Regions from separate parts of the Micromonospora sp. NPDC050276 genome, predicted to be linked through region 2. Evidence: predicted binding sites of a transcription regulator. Region 2 holds the regulator's gene; the other holds the start of a gene.
What was found. The regulator HspR, encoded in region 2, represses chaperone genes until heat shock. The targets are predictions, from matches to a motif close to TTGAGTNNNNNNNACTCAA.
Positions count from the first base shown of each region.

Region 1: a site for HspR is predicted at 1,369-1,387, ahead of lon (endopeptidase La). Genes of this name have one in related genera too.

Region 1 covers NZ_JBITJA010000004.1:39,471-43,028, forward strand. The annotation lists gene lon (endopeptidase La) at 1-1,350, opposite strand, end outside; gene ACIBF8_RS09090 (manganese catalase family protein) at 1,484-2,353, opposite strand; gene ACIBF8_RS09095 (sensor histidine kinase) at 2,437-3,165, opposite strand; gene ACIBF8_RS09100 (response regulator) at 3,264-3,558, shown strand, end outside.
Region 2 covers NZ_JBITJA010000006.1:305,052-308,609, reverse strand. The annotation lists gene ACIBF8_RS15515 (hypothetical protein) at 127-558, shown strand; gene ACIBF8_RS15510 (hypothetical protein) at 725-922, opposite strand; gene ACIBF8_RS15505 (heat shock protein transcriptional repressor HspR) at 1,061-1,501, opposite strand; gene dnaJ (molecular chaperone DnaJ) at 1,532-2,713, opposite strand; gene grpE (nucleotide exchange factor GrpE) at 2,796-3,554, opposite strand.

The sequences.
Region 1 (3,558 bases), on a different contig from region 2:
GTCGACCTCCAGGTAGTGATCCCGGAAAGTGTGGTTCTGCGCCGGGTCGAGCACCTCCAACAGGGCGGCGGCCGGGTCACCGGCGTAGCCGGCGGCCAGCTTGTCCACCTCGTCGAGGAGCACGACCGGGTTCATCGAGCCGGCCTCGCGCAGCGCGCGGACGATCCGACCGGGCAGCGCACCGACGTAGGTGCGCCGGTGCCCGCGGATCTCCGCCTCGTCGCGGACGCCACCGAGCGAGACCCGGACGAAGTTGCGCCCGAGCGCCCGCGCCACGGACTCGCCGAGGCTGGTCTTGCCCACTCCGGGAGGACCGGCGAGGGCGAGCACGGCGCCGGAGCCACGACCGCCGACCACACCGAGGTTGCGCTCGGCGCGCCGGTTGCGCACGGCCAGGTACTCCAGGATGCGGTCCTTCACGTCGGCCAGGCCGGCGTGGTCGGCGTCGAGCACCGCCCGGGCCGCGGCCAGGTCGGTGTTGTCCTCGGTACGCGTGCCCCACGGCATTTCGAGCACGGTGTCCAGCCAGGTACGGATCCAGCCCGCCTCCGGGGAGGCGTCACTGGCCCGCTCCAGCTTGCCGACCTCGCGCATGGCCGCCTCGCGGACCTTCTCCGGCAGCTCGGCGGACTCGACCCGGGACCGGTAGTCGGCGGAGCCGTCCGGCTCGTCCTCGCCCAGCTCCTTGCGGATCGCGGCGAGCTGCTGACGCAGCAGGAACTCGCGCTGGGACTTCTCCAGCCCCTCGCGGACGTCACTGTTGATCTGCTCGGTGACCTCCTGCTCGGCCAGGTAGTCCTTCACCCAGCCGACCAGCAGCTCCAGCCGGGCGGTGACGTCCGGCGCGGCGAGCAGCTCGTTCTTCTGCTCCAGGGTCAGCCAGGGCGCGTAACCCGCCGAGTCGGCCAACTCGGAGAGGTCGGTCATCCGCTCCACCGCGTCGATGACCTGCCACGCGCCCCGTTGCTGGAGCACGGAGGTCACCAGGGCGCGGTACTCGCGGGCGAGTTCCCGGGCCCGCCCGGCGTAGGCGGGTTCGTCGAGTTCGGTCGCCTCGACCCAGAGCGCGGCACCGGGGCCGGGCACGCCGGAGCCGATCCGGGCCCGGGACAGGCCACGGATGACGGCGGCGGGCTCGCCCTCGGGCAGCCGGCCGACCTTCTCGATGGTGGCGACCACGCCCACCGGGCCGTACTCGCCGTCGATGCGCGGCACGGCCAGCAGTTTGCGGTCGCCGGTCGCGCGCGCCGCGTCGATCGCGGCCTGGGTGGTGGGGTCGAGGGTCACCGGGATGACCATGCCGGGCAGCAGCACGGTGTCGGTCAGGGGAAGTACCGGAAGAGTTGCCATCGAACACCTCGCGTTGAGTTGAGCGTGTCTCACTCAAGTAACAAAGCGTTCCCCTTGTTCCGATCTGTGACCCAGGCCACTCATCCGGCCGTTCCGTCGGGTCGCCCGACCCGCGGGCGACCCGACGGGCACCTCAGGTGAGCTTGCTCTTCACCGTGTTCACCACCGAGCCGGCCACCCCCGGGTTGGTGCCGTACAGGCGGGGATCACCCGGGGGCAGCACCGGCTCCGGCGCGTTCGCCCGCGGGTTGTCGTCGTACCGGAACTCGCCCTTGCCGTCCGGCGAGGGCCCGGACGCCCAGCGCCCCTGGGCGGCGTCGGTGCCCGAGGAGAAGCCCAGGTAGGTGTAGCCGTACTCCTCGGTGAACTCGCCCGAGTCCGGGAACGCCTCGGGCACCGGCATGTCCTCCAGCCCGTCCTCTTTGAGCTGCTCGATCGCCGCCAGCCACATGTTCTGGTGCATGGTGTCGCGGGCCAGCAGGAAGCGCAGCATCTGCTTGACGCCCGGGTCGTCGGTCATGTGGAACAACCGGGCGACCTGGAGCCGACCCTGCGCCTCGGCGGTGACGTTGAGCTGGAAATCGGCCAGCAGGTTGCCGCTGGCGGTGATGAACGCGCCGTTCCACGGGACACCGTTGGAGTCGGCGGGCAGGGCACCTCCACCGCCGTGGATGAAGTGCGCCGGGTTCTCGCCGGCGTAGGTCGCGGCGCCTCCGGGGTCCTCCGCGATCCCCTCGGTCAGCGACAGCGGCGCATTGTCCAACAGCCGGGTGATCATCGTGACGATCATCTCGACGTGGCCCATCTCCTCGGTGCCGACGTCGAGCAACAGATCCTTGTACTTGCCGGGCAGCCGGCAGTTCCAACCCTGGAAGAGATACTGGTTGGCGACGGTCATCTCGCCCCACTTGCCGCCCAGCACCTCCTGCAACCGGCGGGCGAACGCCGCGTCCGGGCCGTCCGGCTTGGCCTCGAACTGCAGATCCTTGACGTGGCTGAACATCTAACCTCCTCGGTACCAGAAACAGGTAGCGAGGCCGTTCCCGCGCCGGTGACCCGAGCGGGCCAACCGGTGTCCCGCCCGGGTCAACGCACCGGGCGAGCCATCGGCAGCAGCACCTCCAGCGCCACTCCGCGCGGGCGCAGCCGGTGCGCCCGCAACGCTCCCCCGTCCGTCGCGACGAGCTGCCGCGCGATCCACAGGCCCAGGCCGGACATCCCGACGGCCGGCACCGGACGCCGCAGCGCGACCAGCAACGCGTCGTCGACCCGGCCCTCGTCCGTGACCAGGATGCTCAGGCCGGGGCCGCGCACTGTGGCGTAGAGCCCGACCTGCCCGTCCGGTGGCCCGTGCCGCAACGCGTTCTCCACCAGGTTGACCAGCACCTGTCGAGTTCGTCCGGCCGGCACCGGGCAGGAGGCCGCCCGCCGGGTGGCCCGCGCCCGCCGACGGCCGACCGGCACCAGCGCGGCGGCCTCCCGCAGGATGCCCGCCAGCGCGACCGCCGGCTCCGGCTGCGGAGCCGGCGTCAGCACGCCGGTGCCGGCTGTCGCGTCGCGCAGCAGGCTCTGCAGGTGGGCGGCCTGGTCACGGGCCAGCTCAGTGATTGCCCGCCGGTCCTCGCTGGTCAACTCACGACGCTCGTCGGCCAGCGCCCGGGTCAGCGAGGTCAGCGTGCTGATCGGCGTCCGGAACTCGTGGCACAACACCCGCAGCAGCAACTCCGAATCAGCCACCGGTCGCCGGTCGCCGGATATCGGCTCGATGGGGCGCAACCCTCGCAGCAGGTCCCGCAGACCGTGCCGTACGCGCATCCACCCGACTCCTCTCGTTCGGTGCGAACCCGCATGATCGGTACCCGCTGGGGAACGGCCCAGACATGCCGGGAGCCGCCACCTTGCGACTTGTCGTCGTGGACGATCACCCCCTCTTCGTCCGCGGCCTGGAGTTGCTGCTCCCGATCACCACCAACGGCCGCGCCGAGGTGGTCGCCTCGACCGGTGACGCCGCCGCCGCGGCGGCGCTGGTCAGCAACTGCTGCCCCGACCTGGCACTGGTCGACCTGCACATGCCGCCGCCCGGCGGCATCCGGGCCGTGGCCGCGATCCGGCGGACCACCCCTCGGGTACGGGTGGTCGCGATGTCCGGTTCCGCCGACCCCGCGCCGGCGGTGGAGGCGCTGCGCGCCGGCGCCGAGGGGTTCCTGC
Region 2 (3,558 bases):
CAACGGTTGCGGAATTGCTCCCCACGGGGACTACCGCAGCACCCGGCGGCGGGTTACCGTTTCGCCCCAGCAGCCAGGGTCCGCAGGCAGCGTTGCCAGACGCGGGCGAGAGCGGAAGGTTGGCCGGTGAGCGTGCAGGAATCGACGTTCCACGGCTTCGCCAACCCCGTCGATCCGACTCCGGCGGAGTTGCGAGCTTGGGCGTACAAGCCCGATTCGGTGCCATTGGCTTCGATGCCACCCGACTGGGACCTGCTGGTCTCCGGTGATCGACTGGTACTGACGCTCTTTGAGTTAGCGATGGATCCGACCTGCCCGGCCCGCCGTTTCGCGCTGCACTGCCTCTACATCTACGCGGCCGACGGCATCCGGACGAACTTCCGCGCCCACCCCAAGCGCCGTTTCCGCAAGCTCGTCGAACAGGCCGAGCGCGACGGCGACGAGCTGATGAAGATCTGGGCGCACAACGGGCGGGTATTGTTGGCCCGACCGGATCTCTTCGTCTACCGGGACTGGTGCGAAGGCGGCCTGGTCCGCGAAAACCGCCGCCTCGGCTGAGACCGCGCTAATCGTCAGCGCGAGGCGTCGCCCGCGTCCCGGCCCGCACTCGATGACGACGAACGAGCCGGGACCCCCACCGCGACATCACCGCGTCCCGGCCCGCACTCAATCAACGAACGAGCCGGGACCCCCCGTGGGTCCCGGCCCGCACGTCGGTCACCGGTCAGTCCTGCTTGCGTTGTTCCGTCTCGGCGCGACCCGTGTCGCCGCCGTGGTCGCCCTCTTCGGCGAACCGGCCCGCGATGATCCGGTCCCGGTAGGTTCCTTCGGTCACCTTGTCGAACTTCTTGCGGACGGTCTCGGCCAGGCTTTCCAACCGGTCTTCCGTCTGCTGGGCCACCTTCTTCGCCGGCTCCGCCATCGCTCCCCTTCGCCATGCCGATAGGTCCGGATTGAGCCGATTGGACCCTTATCGACAGGCTAACCGAAGCGGCCCGGACCGCGCCGGGGAATCCAGCACGGTCCGGGCCGCGAGACAGGTCCGGGTATGAGCGGCAGGTCAGCGATCGGGCGTACGGCGGGGCCGCCACACCACCAGGGCGGTGGACGTGCGGTTGGTCGGCACCAGATCCCGGCCCGGGAAGCGGGCCAGCGACTCGAGCTCGGCCACCCGGCGGTACGCGGCGTCCAACTCCGCCTCCAGTCGGGCCACCCGCTGCTGTGCCTGCTCCAGCAGCCGCTCCAGCCCGATGATCCGCTTGACGCCGGCCAGGTTGATCCCGTCGTCCTGGCTGAGCCGCTGCACCTCGCGCAGCAGCACCACGTCGCGGACGCTGTAGCGACGCCCGCCGCCAGCGGCCCGGCCGGGCTGCACCAGCCCCAGTCGGTCGTACTGGCGCAGGGTCTGCGGGTGCATCCCCGCCATCCGCGCCGCAACCGAGATCATCAGCACCTTGGCCTCGTAGGCAGGGTCGCCCGAACCGAGGAACTCGCCTGACATCCCGCTCACCTCCGCGTCCATTCCACCGGATTAACTGACCCGACGCACCCGAGCGTCGAGATGTTCCCGGGCCGCCGGGGGCGTCTGCTCCGCGAACGACTCCAGCGCCGTCCGTGCCTCGTCCGACAGCCGGGCCGGCACCACCACGTCGAGCGTGACCAGCAGGTCACCGGCCTGCCCGTCGCGCCGGACCACACCCTTGCCCCGGGCCCGCAGCACCCGCCCGCTCGGCGTCCCCGGCGGAACCCGCAGGGTCACCGCGCCGTCGAGCGTGGGCACCCGCAGGTCCGTGCCGAGCACGGCCTCCGCGAAGGTGACCGGCACGGTCAGCGTCAGGTCGTCTCCGGTACGCCCAAACAGCTCGTCCGGCCGAACCTTGACGTGCACGAAGAGGTCGCCGGCCGGGCCACCGCGCTCGCCGGGCTCGCCGCGCCCGGCCAGCCGGATGCGCTGGCCGTCGGCCACACCGGCCGGGAAGCGCACGTTCATCGTGCGGGTCTTGGTGACACCGCCGCTGCCGTGGCACTCCGGGCACTTCTCCTCGACCACGGTGCCCACGCCCTGGCAGTTGCGGCACGGCTCGGAGAAGCTGAACGACCCCTGGTTGCGGGTGGTCACGCCGGCACCATGACAGACCGGGCAGGTACGCGGCTGGGTGCCGGGCTTGGCCCCGTTGCCGTGGCAGGTGTCGCAGACTCCCGGTGCCCGCAGCGTCAGGGGGAGCGTCACCCCGCGCACCGCGTCACCGAAGTCCAGTGCCACCTCGGTCTCCACGTCCCGACCACGGGCCGGACCGCGCGGCGCTGCCGGCCCACCGCCCTGTCCACCGGTGAAGATCGAGCTGAACAGGTCCTGGAAGCCGGCGCCTCCGAAGCGACGATCGCCGCCTGCGCCGCCACCGAACATGTCGGAGACGTCGAACGGCATGCCGCCCGGCTGGCCCCCACCTCGGGCATTGCGCCGGAACGCGCCCGAACCGAACAACGAACGCATCTCGTCGTACTCGCGACGGCGGCCACTGTCCGACAGCACGTTGTACGCCTCGGACGCGGCCTTGAACCGCTCCTCGGCCTTCGGGTCGCCCGGGTTGTGGTCCGGGTGCGACTCCCGGGCGATCTTCCGATAGGCCTTCTTGATGTCATCCGCGGAGGCGGCCTTGTCCACGCCGAGCACGGCGTAGAAGTCCTTCTCGATCCAGTCCTTCGAACTCACCGGTCCACCTCCTTCCGACCCTGGCCCGGCCGTCCCGCCCACCGCTGCGCGGTGGGCGGGACGGCCCGGTCACTGTCTGGCACTATTCCGGATCCGCGACCGCGACCAGCGCGGGGCGCAGCAGCCGCTCACCGAGCTGGTAGCCGCGTCGCATGACCTGGACACAGGTCGGCTCGCTGACGTCGGCCGAGGTCTGGTGCGCGACCGCCTCGTGCCGGGTCGGGTCGAACGGGTCGCCCTGCTCGCCGAAGGCGTTCAGGCCGAACTTGCCCAGCGCGGTGGTGAGCTGTTCCGCCACCGTGCCGAACGGCCCGACCAGGTCGCCATGTTCCCGGGCCCGGTCCAGGTCGTCCAGGATCGGCAGCAGCGCGGCCAGCACCGAACCGGTCGCCTGCTCCTGCACGAGGCCGCGGTCACGGTCGACCCGCTTGCGGTAGTTGGCGTACTCCGCCGACACCCGCTGCAGATCCCTGGTCCGCTCGTCCAGCTCGGCCCGGAGCGCCTCCAACTCGGCGCCGAGCAAGGTGCCCGCCCCGCCGCCGTCCACCGGCTGCGCCGGGGCGTCCACCACCGGCGGGCCGGACGGCTCCGGCCCGTCGGTGGAGTTGACCTCGACCTCGATCTCGTCGACGACGACCTCGACGTCCTCGACCAGACCCTCGGCCGGTACGCCGGTCTCCGCGTCGGCGGCGGTCCCCTCCGGCTCGGCGGTGTCGACGAGCTTGCGGTTGTTGCGGATGACGACCCGCTCCCCGTCACCGGTGGTCGGCTCCGTGGGCGCGGAGCCACCCGGCGTCGACCCGGTGTCGCCCGGGTCAGCGGCTCGTGGCTTCTGCGTCATGCGG